Regions from separate parts of the Streptomyces sp. NPDC002994 genome, predicted to be linked through region 1. Evidence: riboswitches for the same ligand, from Rfam matches in the RefSeq annotation. Region 1 holds a riboswitch; each other region holds the start of a gene.

Region 1 (4,159 bases):
TCGGCGGTCTTCGGGGGGTACGGCTTCTACCTCGTGTACGCCTGCTTCATGGTCCCCGCCTTCGCGCTGCTGACCTGGCTGGTGGTCTGGACGCGCCAGCGCGAGCTGGGCACGATAGCCGCCGAGCTGCCCGCCTATGCCGCCGCCGGCTGGCTGCTGCCCGGCGAGCCGCTCGCGCTCTCCTCCATGCGGGCCCGCTCGCTGGCGCGGGACGCGGCGGCCCGTACGCACGGAGCACATGCGCACGGAGCAGGTGCCCCCGGAGGCCGCGCCGCCGCCCGGGCCGTCGCCGAGTACGAGGCCTTCGCCACATCCCTCGCCTTCCTGCGCCACCGGGCACACCGCGGCACGGTGGGCCCGGACTTCACGGCGCGCGAACAGGAGCTGCTGCACCACCTGTGGCAGCGCAGGGAGGTGGCGGGACCGGCCCTGGAGTACGCGGCGCGGGCGACGGGGCGGTTGCGGACACCGCCGCCGTGGCAGCCACCGTGGCAGCCGTACGGGTACGGGCCGCCGCCCTCCCAGCACCCCGCACCGCACCGGAACTACGCCGCGTACAACCCGTACCGGCAGCAGTAGCGGGTCTCAGACGGAGGCGGCCGTTGGTCGGTGCCTGCGGCGCTTTTCCCTACCCGCCCCTTCCCGAACTGGGGCTGGGGACTTGCGCCGTACACACAGACCGGCAGCCCTGGCTCGGGGGGCGTGCGCCAGGACTGCCGGGGACTGCGGAGGTTGCCGTCAGACGGAAAGACCCTTGCCGCGCAGCCACGCCGCCGGGTCGACGCCCGCGCCGCCGGGCGTGTGCACCTCGAGGTGCAGGTGCGGCCCCGTCACATTGCCGGTGGCGCCCACGCGGCCGATGACCTCGCCCGTACCGACATCGCCGGACGTGACGGTCATCGAGGAGAGGTGGCAGTACCAGACCTCCGTACCGTCCGGGAGCTCCAGGACGATGCGGTAGCCGTACGAGCCCGACCAGCCCGCGGACTTGATCGTGCCGCCGTGCACGGCCTTGACCGGCGTGCCCGTCGGGGCGGCGAAGTCGAGGCCGGTGTGCTGGCCGGAGGACCACATCGAGCCGGACTGGCCGTAGGTGGAGGTGAGCGTGTACGACGAGGTGGGCAGCGAGTAGCTGGCGGCGAGCTTGGCCAGCCGCTCCTCCTCCGCCTTGCGCGCGGCCTCTTCCTCCGCCTGCCGCTTCTTCTCCTCGGCCTCGCGCTTCTCCTCGGCTGCCTTGGCCTCCGCCGCGCTCTGCTGCTGCTTCGCCTCGGCCGCGGCCTTCTCGGCGGCCTCCTTCTCGGCGGCCAGCTTCACCTCGGCGTCGGCGGCGGCCTGCTGCTGCTCGGCCTGCTGGAGGATGCGGGCGCGCAGCGCCTCGCCCGCGTCGGTGGTGCCCTGCTGCGCGTCGGCGGTGGTGACGCCCGCGGTGGTGAGGGGGGCGGCGGCCAGGACCGCTTCGCCCGGGGTGCCCGCCCGCGAACCCGATCCGGAGTCGTCGGACATGAAAGACCCGACGCCGGGAAGGGACTTGGCGTCGGGCAGCGAGTCCGTAAACGAGTCGGGAAGGTCGGGGAGGGAGATCGAGATGGCCGGCTTGTCCTGCGCGGTGGCGATGCCGCCCGCGCCGACCGCGGCTATGACGCCGACGCCGAGAACCGTGGAGCTGCGACCGAGTCCGCCGCGCTGCTTGGCGACGCGGTGGCGGCCGCGTACGGGCCGGACGGATTCCTCAGTGGGATTCCACTCTTCCCAAGTTTCTTCCCCGCCGACGTGATTCTCACTGTCGCGGGGTACCCCGTAAGGGGGCAGGGTCGCCTGGGGGGCAGGACTGTTGGACGCCACGGAGGCGTGCTCCTTTCCTTCCTTCTCGCCTACCGGGTTAGCTGACGGGTTCGGAGCAGGAAGGTCTCCTACGGGCCGCTTCGTTGGTACGAAATGACCCGATTCACCCCAAGGAACATGGTTCCCCGGTTCCCTTGCGGAATTCGGCGCGTGCGCACGGTGCCGTCTCTTGCGACGACTGGGACGACCGCGCTGCGTTATCGAACGTTAATAGACACCGGGCATGCTTTCCAAGCTGTTCCTGTTGATCGTTAAGGGCATTGGCCTGAACCAACCAGGACACAAACGCCCACAGCCGGACGAGTTGACCGCCCCTCAGGAAACATCTCCACCATGACGGTTCGTCAATTGTTATGCGGAGGGGCATATCGCGATTACGCACGGTCGCGGCGCCGGATGGGGCGCTAGCTTCGGCACATGGTTTTCAACAGCACGCAGTCGGTCGCCGATCGCTACCGCGAGTTCTCCCAGCAGCAGGCGCGCGGCGTTTCTCCCGCCTACGCCGAACTCACCGCCCGCATCAGCGAGGACCAGGACCTCTGCGCCCTCATCGCCGCCCTGCCGCCCGGCAACAAGCAGCAGCCCAATCTCCTCCTCGCCGCCGTCCGTTTCCTCGGTGGCCCGTACGACCGGTGGGCGCCCTTCCGCGCCTGGACCCTGGCCCACTGGGACGACGTACGCGAAGTCATGCTGGCCCGCTTCACCCAGACCAACGAGCCCGCCCGCTGCGCCACCCTCCTGCCCCTCCTCGCCGCGCTCCCCCAGCCGCTCGCCCTCATCGAGGTCGGAGCCTCCGCCGGTCTGTGCCTCCACCCCGACCGCTACGCCTACCGCTACAACGGCGGCGCCACCCTGGGCACCTCCCCCGTCACCTTCGACTGCCGTACGGAGGGCCCCGCGCCCCTCCCCACCGCGCTCCCCGACATCGCATGGCGGGCAGGCATCGATCTCAACCCGCTCGACACCACCGACGAGGACGACGTCCGCTGGCTCCAGTCACTGATCTGGCCCGGCCAGGTGGACCGCCCCCGGCAGCAGCTCGCCGCCATCGAGGCCGTACGTACGGCGCCCCGCCCGCGCATCGTCCGCGGCGACCTCGTCGACCAACTCCCGGCGCTGGCCGCCGAGGCCCCGGCGGACGCGACTCTGGTCGTCTTCCACACCGCCGTACTGACGTACCTGCCGCTCGCCCGCCGCGAGGAGTTCGCCGCGCTCGTGCGCGCACTGCCGGGCCACTGGATCTCCAACGAGCACCACACCGTGCTCCCTTGGCTCGACGCGCCCGCCCCCGACGACGAGCACCTGCTCACCCTCGCCATCGACGAGCGCGCGGTCGCCTTCACGGCCCCGCACGGCCAGAGCCTGCACTGGTTCGGCCGTCCGGCAGACGGTGGGCATGGGCCCGCCTGACCAGGCTCACGGTCCTGCGGCGGTCCTGCTGCCCCTCGGCGGGCCGCCCGACCGCGAGCAGGGCCATGTCGTCCGTGGCGGCTCCGGCCGTGTGCCGCCGTACGTCGTCGGTGAGCGCGTCCAGCAGTTCCTCGGGCCCCGGGAAGATCCGCCCGCGCAGCCGCGCGGCGGGATCGTAGAAGACACCCGCGGCATTGCGCGCCTCGGACAGGCCGTCCGTGTAGAGCAGCAGCGTGGCGCCCGCCGGGAACGCGTACTCCTGCGCCCGGTCCGGCCAGGCGCCCAGCTCGCCCATCCCCAGCGGCAGCGCGGCCGCGGCCGGCACGATCTCCGCGACATCCCCGTCGGCGTACAGCAGCAGCGGCTCAGGGTGCCCGCGGTTGACCACCCGCACCATTGCCTCACCGCGCGGGATCTCGGCGAGTACGGCGGTCGTGAACCCCTCGAAGGCGTCCAGCCCGGCGCGCCGCGCGCCCTCCCGCGTGAGCGCCCGCTCCAGCCGCTGCGCGACGCCCTCGAGCGAGCTCTCCTGCTCGGCGGCCTCCCGGAACGCCCCGATGACGACCGCCACCGCCTCCACCGCCTCGAGCCCCTTGCCGCGTACGTCGCCGACCACCAGCCGCACCCCACGCGGGGTGTCCTGTACGGCGAAGAGGTCCCCGCCGATGAAGGCGTCCGCCTGCGCGGCCTCGTACCGCGCGGCGATGTGCATCCCGGCGATCCGGTCGGCGGGTACGGGGAGCACGGCGCGCTGGGCCGCCTCGGCGACGGTGCGGGCGGAGGCGAGCTGCCGGCCGCTGCGGCGTACGACGCGGTTGATGACGAGCGCGAGGACGGCGACGGTGATCATGGTGATCAGCTCGGTCACGGACTCGACGTGCGTCGAGGTGCCGTTGTAGAGGTGCAG
Region 2 (4,159 bases), on a different contig from region 1:
AGCGCGAACGCCTCCAACGCGCGCTCGCCGAGGGGGATACGGAGCTGCTCGCCACAGGGGTGGAGGAACTCCTGCGCTACGACGGGCCGGTGGAGCTCGCCACCTGGCGGTACGCCACCGAGCCGCTGACCCTGGGCGGCAAGGACATCGCGGCCGGCGACCCCGTGCTCGTCGTACTCGCCGCCGCGGACCGGGACCCCGAGCGCTTCGGTGAGCCGGACACGCTCGACCTCTCACGCCGCGACAACCAGCACCTCGGCTACGGGCACGGCATCCACTACTGCCTCGGTGCGCCGCTGGCGCGGCTCGAAGGGCAGGCGGCGATCGCGACGTTGCTGCGACGCCTGCCGGACTTGCGGCTTGCGGTGGAACCTGACGATTTGCGGTGGCGCGGCGGCCTCATCATGCGCGGACTGCGCACCTTGCCCGTGGAGTTCGACGCCGAAACGAGGTGACGCTACGTCAATTCGAGACCTTCACGTGATCTACGCTGCATCGACTTGTAACAAACGTTCGAGTAGGGCTACGTTCACCGTCAACCTCAGCCGTCACTCGAAAGGCCACCGCATGCGCTCCGGGAACGGTAAGCACCGCCGCCCCCGTCAGGCTCCAGCTCTCGTCGTCGCGGCAGGAGTCGCCGGATCGGCCATCGCCATCCCGCTGCTCGGCGCGACCGGCGCGAACGCTGCCGAAGCCACGACCTGGGACCGAGTCGCCGATTGCGAGAGCGGCGGCATGTGGAGCGCCGACCTCGGTAACGGCTACTACGGCGGGCTTCAGTTCTCCCCGGAGAACTGGCAGAAGTTCGGCGGTACGGCCTACGCGCCGCGCGCCGACCTCGCCAGCCGCTCCCAGCAGATCCAGGTGGCGGAGAAGGTGCTGGCCGACCAGGGACCGCAGGCGTGGCCGAGCTGCGCGCTCATCTCCGGCCTGACGGAGGGTGACGACGCCGCCCCGGATGACGGTGCGACCGCCGAGCCGAAGGACGACACGTCGACCGCGACGCCGGAGAACGCCGAGACCCAGGAGCCGTCCGAGCCGACGACCGAGGCGCCCGCCGGGACCGGCGACGAGAGCGTGAAGGCCGACAAGGCTGACGAGGCTGACAAGGCCGACAAGGCGGACGAAACCGCTGAGCCGACGGCGCCCCCGGTGTCCGAGGACGCCAAGACGTCTGACGACCCCGAGGCCCCCTCCCCCGGGACCGCCTCGCCCACCCCCGAGGAGGGCACCTCCAAGGGCAAGCACCGCGGCGAAGAGGCGCGGGAAGCCGACAGCGCCGTATCCGGTGATCCGGGCATCGGGCGCGAATCGGGCCGCCACGCCTCCCGAGGTGACGGATCGACACGTGACGCCGCCAACGCCGACGGCGAGTACACCGTCCGCGCCGGTGACAACCTCTGGGCCATCGCCGACGCGCACGACGTGAGCGGCGGCTGGGCCGCGCTCTATGCCGCGAACGAGAAGACCGTCGGCTCCGACCCGGACCTCATCGTCCCTGGCCAGAGCCTCGATCTGGGCTGATTTCGGGGGGTAGTTCGGGCCGCTATGTCCAGTTTGGCATAAGTGAGACAAGGGTCTCTTTGCCTCAACTGGTGGGCGCGGCCCGGACGATCCGCCCGTTCCTCCCCTGACCTGCGCGAATGTGGGTCAGGTAAGGGCAGGGAAGGGCGATATCTCCCTGATGTGCGTCTTTGAACATCAAGGGCTCATGTGTTTACCGTCAGACCGCTCGCCACCGCGGGCCCCGTCGACCGTCACGCCGAATCCTGCCGGCGGCCGGGGGGAACTGACGCGTAAAGCGCCGTAGGCAGGAGCGGGGGACCCAGGTAGGCGCCGGGCCCGGACGTCGAAAGACGAACGGAACCGGCTTGGGGTAAAGCCGCGCGACGCAGGTCGTCGTGCGGCCGGGCACTCACTTGGCCCGAACCCGACAGCTCACCTCGTAGGCGTCGGTGAGGAGATGTCGCATGCTGTTTTCCAGCAAGGCCAAGCACCGTGCCCCGTCCAAGGCCATGCGTTTCGCCGCGTTCGCCGGTATCACCGGCGCCGCTGTCGCCGTCCCGCTGATGGGCGCGACCTCGGCCTCCGCCGCTTCCGTCGAGACCTGGGACGCTGTCGCCCAGTGCGAGTCCGGCGGCAACTGGTCCATCAACACGGGCAACGGCTACTACGGCGGCCTGCAGTTCTCCGCGTCCAGCTGGGCCGCGGCCGGTGGCACGCAGTACGCCCCGACCGCCGACAAGGCGTCCAAGGCGCAGCAGATCGCCACCGCCGAGAAGCTCCTCGACATGCAGGGCCCGGGCGCCTGGGCCTGCGCCGGTGCCGGCGGCCTGACCAACGACGGTGTCGACCCGGGTGTCGACACCTCCGGTTCCACGGAGAAGAAGCAGGAGCAGGCCGCCCCGCGCGCCGCCGAGCAGCCCGCCTCGCGCAGCGAGGTCCGCTCCGAGCCCAAGGCCGAGCCCAAGGCCGAGACCGCGAAGCCCGCCGCGCCCGCCGAGATCAAGAAGGGTGACGGCGAGTACAAGGTCAAGTCCGGCGACACCCTCGGCAAGATCGCCGACGCGAAGAAGGTCAAGGGCGGCTGGGAGAAGCTCTTCGAGCTGAACAAGGACATCGTCAGCGACGCCGATGTCATCTACCCGGGCCAGCAGCTGCACCTGAGCTGACCCGGCGACACCCCCACACCACCCCGGCCCGGCGCGCTCCCCCCGTACGCGCCGGGCCGGGGTTCTGCCGTACTGACCAGAAGAGTTACGTCCGCTATTGCGGGTATTCGGACCTCTTCTTGTCCCACGGGGCGGGCGAACGGCCGACCGATGCCCCCGAGCCGGTTAGGCTCTTGTCGCAAGGCCAAAGTGACCCTGCACCCCTAGCGTCACATCCCAGAAGGAGATGCTCGTGCCGTCCATCGACGTCGTCGTAGCCCGGGAAATCCTGGACTCCCGAGGCAACCCCACGGTCGAGGTCGAGGTCGGCCTCGACGACGGCAGCACCGGTCGTGCTGCTGTTCCGTCCGGTGCCTCCACCGGAGCGTTCGAGGCCATTGAGCTTCGCGACGGTGACCCGAACCGCTACCAGGGCAAGGGTGTCGAGAAGGCCGTCCTCGCCGTCATCGAGCAGATCGGCCCGGAGCTCGTCGGTTACGACGCCACCGAGCAGCGCCTGATCGACCAGGCCATGTTCGACCTGGACGCCACCGAGAACAAGGCCTCCCTCGGCGCCAACGCCATCCTCGGCGTCTCCCTCGCCGTCGCGCACGCCGCCTCCGAGGCGTCGGACCTGCCGCTCTTCCGCTACCTCGGCGGCCCGAACGCGCACCTGCTGCCCGTTCCGATGATGAACATCCTCAACGGTGGGTCGCACGCCGACTCCAACGTCGACATCCAGGAGTTCATGATCGCGCCGATCGGCGCCGAGTCGTTCTCCGAGGCCCTGCGCTGGGGCACGGAGGTCTACCACACCCTCAAGTCCGTCCTGAAGACCAAGGGCCTGTCCACCGGCCTCGGCGACGAGGGCGGCTTCGCCCCGAACCTGGACTCCAACCGCGCCGCGCTCGACCTCATCCTCGAGGCCATCCAGCAGGCCGGCTACATCCCGGGCGAGCAGATCGCGCTCGCGCTCGACGTCGCCGCGTCCGAGTTCTACAAGGACGGCTCGTACGAGTTCGAGGGCAAGTCCCGCTCGGCCGCCGAGATGACGGAGTACTACGAGGAGCTCGTGGCGGCGTACCCGCTCGTCTCCATCGAGGACCCGCTCTTCGAGGACGACTGGGCCGGCTGGAAGGTCCTCACCGACAAGCTGGGCGCCAAGGTCCAGATCGTCGGCGACGACCTCTTCGTCACCAACCCGGAGCGCCTGGCCCGCGGCATCGAGGAAGGCGCCGCCAACTCGCTGCTCGTGAAGGTCAACCAGATCGGTTCGCTGACCGAGACCCTGGACGCCGTCGAGCTCGCGCAGCGCAACGGCTTCAAGTGCATGATGTCGCACCGCTCCGGTGAGACCGAGGACGTCACCATCGCCGACCTCGCCGTCGCCACCAACTGCGGCCAGATCAAGACCGGCGCCCCGGCCCGCTCCGAGCGCGTCGCCAAGTACAACCAGCTGCTGCGCATCGAGGAGATCCTCGACGACGCGGCGGTGTACGCGGGTCGTT
Region 3 (4,159 bases), on a different contig from region 1:
TCGGCAATCTCTACGACGGCTCGTACCGCCAGGCACTGCGCCCGCGCGCCTGCCCCCTCGCCGCCTGCGACTGTCACATCGGCTACGTCCACCTGGAGACGCTGCCGCTGTACGACGTGTTCGCGGGCGGCGTTCTGGAGCGCGTACCGGCCGCCACCCGCCTGCCCTCACAGGGGCAGCAGATCGGGCCTCTTCGCCTCGACGTGATCACCTGACGACTCCCCGCGCAGCCGCCGCCCGATCCACGGCACCAAGTGCTCCCGCGCCCACTGGATGTTGTCCCGGCGCGCCTCCAGCGTGCCGCGCGGCGCCTGCGGCGGCCACGCCTGGTCCGGGTCGGCCGGTACGTCGAGCCCGAGCACCTGGGCGGCGCGCAGGGCGACCCGGGTGTGCCCCTCGGGCGAGAGGTGCAGCCGGTCGCCGTCCCAGGCGCGCCTGTCCTGTACGGACTTGAGCGACCACAGGTCGAGCACCGGGCAGTCGTACCGGTCGGCGACCGCCCGTACGTGCGCCGTGTACGTCGCGATCTTGCCCCGCAGATGGCGCAGCACGGGAATGCCGCGCGTGTCGAAGCCGGTGGTCACCATGACGGTGCCCACGGCGTTGGTGAGGTCCGCGACGGCCCGTTCGAAGCGCTCGGCGACGTCGTCGGGGTCGCTGCCCGGCCGGAGGATGTCGTTGCCCCCGGCGCAGAAGCTCACCAGATCGGGTGCCAACTCCTTAGCGCGCGGGACCTGCTCGGCCACGATCTGGTCGAGGAGACGGCCGCGTACGGCGAGGTTGGCGTAGCGGAAGGTGTGCTCGGGGACGCGGTCGTCGAGGAGTACGGCGAGCCGGTCGGCCCAGCCGATGAACGCACCGTCGGGTCCGGGATCTCCGACGCCTTCGGTGAAGCTGTCGCCGATCGCCGCGTACGACCCGATCGTGACTGCATTGAATGATCTCGAATCGTCTGCCACGTCGGCACATCCTTCACTGGAGCGAGTGACCTACGCCACCGTAGGGAGGGGTTGACGCAGCGTGATATATGACACCGGTCAAGATTCACCCAACCCGGAATAGACCGAAAAAGCACGTACGCCCCCTTTTGCCGCCGGATGTGGCAGCGAAAAGGGGGCGTACGAGAGCGTGCAGGCAGATCAGATGGTTCAGATGGTGACGCCGTGGCCGCGCAGGTAGGCCAGCGGGTCGACGTCCGAGCCGTAGCTCGGGCCGGTCCGGATCTCGAAGTGCAGGTGCGGGCCGGTGGAGTTGCCCGTGCTGCCGGAGAGGCCGATCTGGGTGCCGCCGCCGACGCTCTGGCCGGAGGAGACGGACAGCGAGGACAGGTGGGCGTACTGCGAGTAGCGGCCGTCCTCGTGCTTGATGACGACCTCGTTGCCGTACGAGCCGCTCCAGCCCGCGGAGACCACGGTGCCGGCACCGACCGCCTTGACCGGGGTACCGCTGGACGCGGAGAAGTCGACGCCCGTGTGGTAGCCGCTGGACCAGCTGCCGCCGGCCATGCGGTACGGGGTGGTGACGCCCGCGGAGACCGGGGCGGTGAAGCCGGATCCGGTGCTCGGCGCGGCGGCCGCGGGGGCGGCCTTGGGGGCCTCGGCCTTCGGGGCGGCCTTGGGGGCCGCCTTCACGGGGGCGGGCTTCGCCGGAGCGGCCTTCGCCGGGGCGGCGGCCTTCGCGGGGGCAGCGGCCTTCGCACCGATGGTCAGCTTCATGCCGGGCAGGATCAGCGAGGGGTTGCCGCCGACGACCTCACGGTTGTCGTCGTACAGCTTCTGCCAGCCGCCCCGCACGTCCTGCTCGTCGGCGATCTTCGACAGGTAGTCGCCGGAGACCACGGAGTAGGTCTTGGTGCCGGCCTTCTTCGTCGGCGCGGCCTTCTCGGAAGCGGCCGAGGGGGCGGACTTGCCGGCGGACGCGGCGGCCGGGGCCGCCTTCTCCGCGGCGTTCGCACCGGTGGCGGCGATGAGCGGAAGTGCGAGTACGGCCCCGCCCGTTCCGGCGGCGACGAATCCGCGAGTGAGCGAGTTGGACCTCGGGCGGCGGTGCTTACCCTTTGCGGGCATGGAACATTCCTCTCCGGCGCCTACGAGGTGAGCTGTCGGGTTCGGGCTGGAGATGCCCGGCCGCGCTGGTGCGCGACTTAACCCCAAAGCCGGTCCGGACGGGGAACTTCCCCGATGACCGGCGTACTTACCTGGTTCCCCCGCTCCTGCCACGCGTGAGTGAGTGTGAGTGCGGATTCCGGGAGGTGGCAGGATTCGGCGGTCCACCCGGATTGACGGTGACCGTAAGCCGACGCGGCTCTCCCGTACAAGCCAGTCCATTCATTCCGCCATTGCCCCACGAGAATTCATGGAGCAATTCCCGTCACCCTCTGTGGATTACGGATCTTTACGCCCCGCCCGCCAACTGGCATTTCCTCGCAGCGCTTCGCCACGCACCGTCACGAATATGATCCTGCTCACCAGCAGCCCCGCCATTTCCCGTACCCCCATGGGGAGTTACACCGAAATGGTCCGTTTCGCCCTAACTGCCACTTACCTCCCGCACTGCACTGTAAGGGCGTCAAATCCCAGGGCTCACGTCCTCCGCAGCCGGAAGACCGCCGCGTCGAGATCGCCGCGCAGCGCGGTGCGAAGCCCCCGGTGGAGCAGTACGGAACCCCGGTGCACGGCAGAGGTGTCGAGGCAGGCGTACGCCGCAGCCGGGTCCAGCCCGCGCAGACGCAGCGGCGGCTGCTCCTCGCCGTAATGCTGCGCCTGGAGCCAGGCGAGGACGACGGTGTCGTCACCGCGCACGTACTGAACGGCGCTGAGCCCGCCGTCGGGCGCCCGCAGCCGGTACAGCTCGCCGTGCTGCACCACCGGCCTGATCTCCTTGTACAGGTCCACCCACTCGCGCGCCTCGGCGATCTCGTCCTCGCCCCAGCCGGTCAGATCGCCGCCGATGCCGAGCACGCCCGCCATCGCGCTCACGAAGCGGAAGCGCAGCGAGCTGACCCGCCCGTTGAGCTGAGTGTTCGGGCTGTCGGTGACCCACGCGGCCATCGCCCGCGCCGGGTGCAGCTGGCTGAAGCCGTGCTGGATGGCGAGCCGGTCCAGCGGGTCGGTGTTGTCGGACGTCCACACCTGGTCGGTACGGGACAGAATCCCGAGGTCGATCCGGCCGCCGCCGCCCGAGCACGACTCGAAGGCGACGCCGGGATGCGCGGCCCGCAGCCGGTCGAGGAGCGCGTACAGGGCGTGCACGTGCTCGGTCCACAGCCGCTGCGGGTACGGTTCGCCCGGCCAGCCCGCGTCGGTGAAGCAGCGGTTGAAGTCCCACTTCACATAATCGATCGGAGCGCTCGACAGCAACCCGTCGAGCTGCTCCCAGAGGTACGCCTGGACGTCGTCCCGCGCCAGATTGAGGACAAGCTGGTTACGGAACTCCGTGCGGGTGCGCCCCGGATGATGCTGCACCCAGTCGGGATGCGCCCGGTACAGATCGCTGTCGGCGTTGACCATCTCGGGCTCGACCCAGATCCCGAACCGCATGCCCAGCCCGTGCACTTCGTCGGCCAGCGGCTTCAGCCCGCCGGGGAAGCGGTCCGGATTCGGCGTCCAGTCCCCGAGCCCGGCGCGGTCGCTGACCCGCGCGCCGAACCACGCGTCGTCCACGACGAACAGCTCGACACCGATGTCCGCGGCCCGCCGCGCCAGCGCGAGCTGCTGGCCCTCGGAGATGTCGAACCCGGTCGCTTCCCAGGAGTTGTAGAGAACGGGCCGCGAGCTGCGAGCGTCGGGCATGACGTGCGCGAGCTGCCAGGCGTGCCACGCCCGGCTCGCCCCGCCGAATCCGCCGTCGCTCCACAGCCCCGCGAAGACGGGCGTGGTGTACGTTCCGCCGGGCGCCAGCCGCAGCAGACCCGAGTCGTCGTGTCCCGCCCCGCCGGTGATCTGCACCGTCCCGTCGGGCAGTTGCTGTACGGCGATGCGCCACGACCCGGACCAGCCGAGGGCGCAGCCGTACACCTCGCCGCTCTCCTCCGTGGCGCCCTCGGCGTCGAGGGCGACCCAGGGCAGGTGCTGGTGCCCGGTGTGGCCTCGGCGGCTGCCCAGCACCTTCTCGCCAGGGGTAAGCCCGGACCGTACGAGCCGGGATTCGGCCGCCCACC
Region 4 (4,159 bases), on a different contig from region 1:
GACGGCAAGCAGCCGCCGCGTGACGGTACGCTCCCCGACATCATCGGCGAGGAGATCCGCGAGGAGATCCGCGAAGAGGTCCCGGCCCGCGCGCTGATGGCCGCCTACCGGCTCCCACAAGACGGCACCCGCGAGTCCGACGCCGCCGACCTGGCCCTCACCGTCCTCGGCGGTGGCGAGTCCTCCCGGCTGCACAACCGCCTCGTCCGCCGCGACCGGACGGCCGTCGCCGCCGGCTTCGGACTGCTGCGCCTCGCCGGCGCCCCCTCGCTCGGCTGGCTCGACGTGAAGACGTCGGCCGGCGTCGAGGTGCCCGACATCGAGCGCGCCGTCGACGAGGAGCTGGCCCGCTTCGCCGCCGAGGGCCCCACGCCCGAGGAGATGGAGCGCGCGCAGGCCCAGTTGGAGCGCGAGTGGCTGGACCGGCTCGGTACGGTCGCGGGCCGCGCCGACGAACTGTGCCGGTACGCCGTCCTGTTCGGCGACCCGCAGCTCGCCCTGTCCGCCGTCAAGCGTGTCCTGGACATCACGGCGGAGGAGGTCCAGGCGGTCGCCAAGGCCAGGCTCCGCCCGGACAACCGCGCGGTCCTGGTGTACGAGCCCACGCACTCCGACAGCGCCGAAGCCGCAGCCGACGACACCACCGACGCCGCCGGCGAGACCGGAACGCAGGAAGGGGCGGACAAGTGACCGACACCGCAGCCGTCAGCATGAAGTTCCACCCGCAGCCGCAGGGGGGCACCCCCACGCCGTGGGCCTTCCCCGCCCCCGAGCGCGGCGCCCTGCCCAACGGCCTGACCGTGCTGCGCTGCCACCGCCCCGGTCAGCAGGTCGTGGCCGTCGAGGTCTTCCTCGCCGCCCCCCTGGAGGCCGAGCCCACGGGCCTGGACGGCGTGGCCACGATCATGGCGCGGGCCTTCTCCGAGGGCACCGACAAGCACTCCGCCGAGGAGTTCGCCGCCGAGCTGGAGCGCTGCGGCGCCACACTCGACGCGTACGCCGACCATCCGGGCGTCCGGGTCTCCCTCGAGGTCCCCGTCTCCCGGCTGCCCAAGGCGCTCGGCCTGCTCGCCGACGCGCTGCGGGCGCCCGGCTTCACGGACAGCGAGATCGAGCGCCTGGTGGCCAACCGGCTCGACGAGATCCCGCACGAGACGGCCAACCCGTCCCGCCGCGCGGCCAAGCAGCTCTCCAAGGAGCTGTTCCCGGCGACCTCGCGCATGTCGCGGCCGCGCCAGGGCACCGAGGAGACGGTGGAGCGTATCGACTCCGCCGCTGTGAAGAGCTTCTACGCGGCGCACGTGCGTCCCGCGACCGCCACCGCGGTGGTCGTCGGCGACCTCGAAGGCACCGACCTGGACGCGATCCTGGCCGACACCCTGGGCGCCTGGAAGGGTGACACGGCCGAGCCCCGCCCCGTGCCGCCGGTGACGGCCGACGACACGGGCCGTGTGGTCATCGTGGACCGGCCCGGCGCGGTCCAGACGCAGCTGCTCATCGGCCGGATCGGCCCCGACCGGCATGACCGTGTCTGGCCCGCCCAGGTCCTCGGCACGTACTGCCTGGGTGGCACCCTCACCTCCCGCCTGGACCGCGTCCTGCGCGAGGAGAAGGGCTACACGTACGGCGTGCGCGCCTTCGGCCAGGTGCTGCGCTCCTCGGCCGACGGTACGGGCGCCTCGATGCTGGCGATCAGTGGCTCGGTGGACACGGAGTCCACCGGACCGGCGCTCGATGACCTCTGGAAGGTGCTGCGCACCCTCGCGGCCGAGGGCCTCACCGACGCCGAGCGCGATGTCGCCGTACAGAACCTGGTGGGTGTCGCGCCGCTCAAGTACGAGACGGCGGCGGCCGTCGCCGGCACGCTCGCCGACCAGGTCGAGCAGCACCTGCCGGACGACTTCCAGGCCCAGATGTACGCCCGCCTCGCCGAGACGGGCACCGTGGAGGCCACCGCGGCGGTCGTCAACGCCTTCCCCGAGGACCGGCTGGTCACGATCCTCGTCGGCGACGCTTCGCAGATCGAGGAGCCCGTCAGGGCGCTCGGCATCGGCGACGTGACGGTGGTCGCAGGCTGACGCGTGGTCGGCGACTGACCGCGTTACACCCCAAAGCGGGAGATTGAGGGACCCCGGCGGCCGAAAGGCTGCCGGGGTCCTTCCTGTATGTCCGGTTTGTTGTGGAGGTTGCCTGTCTGGCCTGTGGGGTGCGTTACAAAACGCCGTGTCTGTTTGGTGATTAAAAGATGTGCCGCTTAGCGTCTGTCCGGCTGTCCGTCAGCAGTGAGCCGCATCCGCGGCACCGGGCAGCCATCGCCGAGTCCCCGTCAGGCGCGAGCCTGGGGAGCCGGGGACCCAATCAGTCCCTGGGGTGAATCGGACGTCCTGCGTGCGTACGTACGACAGGCGTCCGTAGGAGACCTTCCTGCTCCGAACCCGTCAGCTAACCCGGTAGGCGAGAAGGAAGGAAAGGATCAGCCACTCCATGGCGTTCACCCGTGCCACCGGGAAGCACCGTCGTCCGAGCCGCCTGACGCGCAGAAGCGCGAACATGGCGGGCGTCGCCGCCCTCGCGACGACCGGCGTCATCGGAGGCCTGGCCTCTCCGGCTCTCGCCGCCGGATCGGCCCTCTCCGTCGAGGACACCGGCCTCACCCAGGCCATCGTCATCGGCGACTCCCTCGCCGACCAGATCGCCGCTCAGGCCGAGAAGCAGCAGCAGGCCGCCGACAAGGCGGAGGCCGAGCGCAAGGCGGAGGTCAAGCGCAAGGCGGAAGCCAAGCGCAAGGCGGAGGCCAAAGCCAAGGCCGAGGCCGAGGCGCGCGCCAAGAAGGAGCGCGAGGAGCGTGCGGCCAAGGAGCGCGCCGCCCGTGAGGCGGAGCGCAAGCGCCTGGGTGGCTACACCCTCCCGGTCGCCGGCTCCTTCGTGACCACCGGCTACAAGACCGGCGGTAACCTCTGGTCCTCCGGCAGCCACTCCGGCGTCGACTTCCGCGCCGCGTCCGGCAGTTCCGTCGTCTCCGTCGGTGCGGGCACCGTCGTCGAGGCCGGCTGGGGCGGGGCGTACGGCAACAACATCGTCATCCGGATGAACGACGGCACGTACACGCAGTACGGCCACCTGTCGTCCCTCGGCGTCTCCGTCGGCCAGAGCGTCGCCTCCGGCCAGCAGATAGGCCTCTCGGGCTCGACCGGCAACTCGACCGGCCCGCACCTGCACTTCGAGGCCCGCACGTCGCCCGAGTACGGCTCGGACATGGACCCGGTCGGGTACCTGCGCGCGCACGGCGTGAACGTCTGACGGCTCGGTCGCCCGTTCGTCGTCCAGAAGGCCCCGGCTCCCCGCCGGGGCCTTGTGCATGTCCAAAAGCCGTCCATGGATTCCCGCCCCCCGTCGGAAATTGCGGAATGCTGCAATAGAGTCGCCGAACAAGCGTCGATCGACCGCGTTTCGCGGGGATTAAGGCGGAGGTTCGGTCATGCGCATTCCCGCGCAATCGGTATGCACGGCAATCCGTGACGACATCGTTTCCGGTGTCTTCGCGCGGGGCAGCCGGCTCACCGAAGAGCTGCTGGCGCGCCGTTACGGTGTCTCGCGCGTCCCGGTGCGCGAGGCTCTGCGCACACTGGAGTCCGAGGGGTTCGTCACCACCCGCCGGCACGCGGGCGCCTGCGTGGCCGAGCCCACCGAGCAGGAGGCCGCCGACCTCCTGGAGGTCCGGACACTGCTGGAGCCGCTGAGCGCGGCCCGCGCCGCCCAGCGGCGCACCGAGGCGCACCTCAAGGTGCTGCGCGGCCTGGTCAGGCTCGGCCAGGAGCGGGCCCGCCGGGGCGAGGGCGAGGATCTGCGCTCGCTGGGCACCTGGTTTCACGAGACGCTCGCCCAGGCGTCGGGCAGCCCCGGCCTCACGGCCCTGCTCACCCAGCTCAGGCACAAGATCGCCTGGATGTACGCCGTCGAGCAGCACGCCCGCCCCGCCGAGGCCTGGGCCGAACACGCCGCGATCGTCGACGCCGTGGCGCGCGGTGACGTGGAACGGGCCCGGTCGCTGACGGCCCTGCACGCCGAACGGGCCGTGGCCGCGCATCGGTTGCGACGCCCCGGCCCGGAGCGTGAACGAGGGCGCGAGCGGGAGCGTGAACGGGAGCGCGGGCAAGGG

The links. A riboswitch is a leader RNA that binds a small molecule or an ion and turns the genes downstream of it on or off. The one in region 1 is predicted to bind cyclic di-AMP.
Region 2: linked by a shared signal. The riboswitch ahead of ABZX79_RS16570 (transglycosylase family protein) and the one ahead of ABZX79_RS15220 (M23 family metallopeptidase) in region 1 are both predicted to bind cyclic di-AMP.
Region 3: linked by a shared signal. The riboswitch ahead of ABZX79_RS28055 (LysM peptidoglycan-binding domain-containing M23 family metallopeptidase) and the one ahead of ABZX79_RS15220 (M23 family metallopeptidase) in region 1 are both predicted to bind cyclic di-AMP.
Region 4: linked by a shared signal. The riboswitch ahead of ABZX79_RS29385 (M23 family metallopeptidase) and the one ahead of ABZX79_RS15220 (M23 family metallopeptidase) in region 1 are both predicted to bind cyclic di-AMP.

What each region holds. Positions count from the first base shown of each region.
Region 1 is NZ_JBEXNQ010000009.1:268,981-273,139, reverse strand. Features, by position in the region: gene ABZX79_RS15225 (PrsW family intramembrane metalloprotease) at 1-579, shown strand, start outside; gene ABZX79_RS15220 (M23 family metallopeptidase) at 739-1,809, opposite strand; cyclic di-AMP (ydaO/yuaA leader) riboswitch at 1,854-2,001, opposite strand; gene ABZX79_RS15215 (DUF2332 domain-containing protein) at 2,260-3,252, shown strand; gene ABZX79_RS15210 (PP2C family protein-serine/threonine phosphatase) at 3,182-4,159, opposite strand, start outside.
Region 2 is NZ_JBEXNQ010000011.1:23,048-27,206, reverse strand. Features, by position in the region: gene ABZX79_RS16580 (cytochrome P450) at 1-455, shown strand, start outside; gene ABZX79_RS16575 (transglycosylase family protein) at 568-1,524, shown strand; cyclic di-AMP (ydaO/yuaA leader) riboswitch at 1,793-1,967, shown strand; gene ABZX79_RS16570 (transglycosylase family protein) at 1,971-2,672, shown strand; gene eno (phosphopyruvate hydratase) at 2,899-4,159, shown strand, end outside.
Region 3 is NZ_JBEXNQ010000024.1:48,661-52,819, forward strand. Features, by position in the region: gene ABZX79_RS28045 (STM4011 family radical SAM protein) at 1-215, shown strand, start outside; gene ABZX79_RS28050 (SGNH/GDSL hydrolase family protein) at 168-959, opposite strand; gene ABZX79_RS28055 (LysM peptidoglycan-binding domain-containing M23 family metallopeptidase) at 1,149-2,066, opposite strand; cyclic di-AMP (ydaO/yuaA leader) riboswitch at 2,069-2,242, opposite strand; gene ABZX79_RS28060 (alpha-galactosidase) at 2,583-4,159, opposite strand, start outside.
Region 4 is NZ_JBEXNQ010000026.1:109,406-113,564, forward strand. Features, by position in the region: gene ABZX79_RS29375 (pitrilysin family protein) at 1-690, shown strand, start outside; gene ABZX79_RS29380 (pitrilysin family protein) at 711-2,078, shown strand; cyclic di-AMP (ydaO/yuaA leader) riboswitch at 2,304-2,472, shown strand; gene ABZX79_RS29385 (M23 family metallopeptidase) at 2,485-3,300, shown strand; gene ABZX79_RS29390 (GntR family transcriptional regulator) at 3,479-4,159, shown strand, end outside.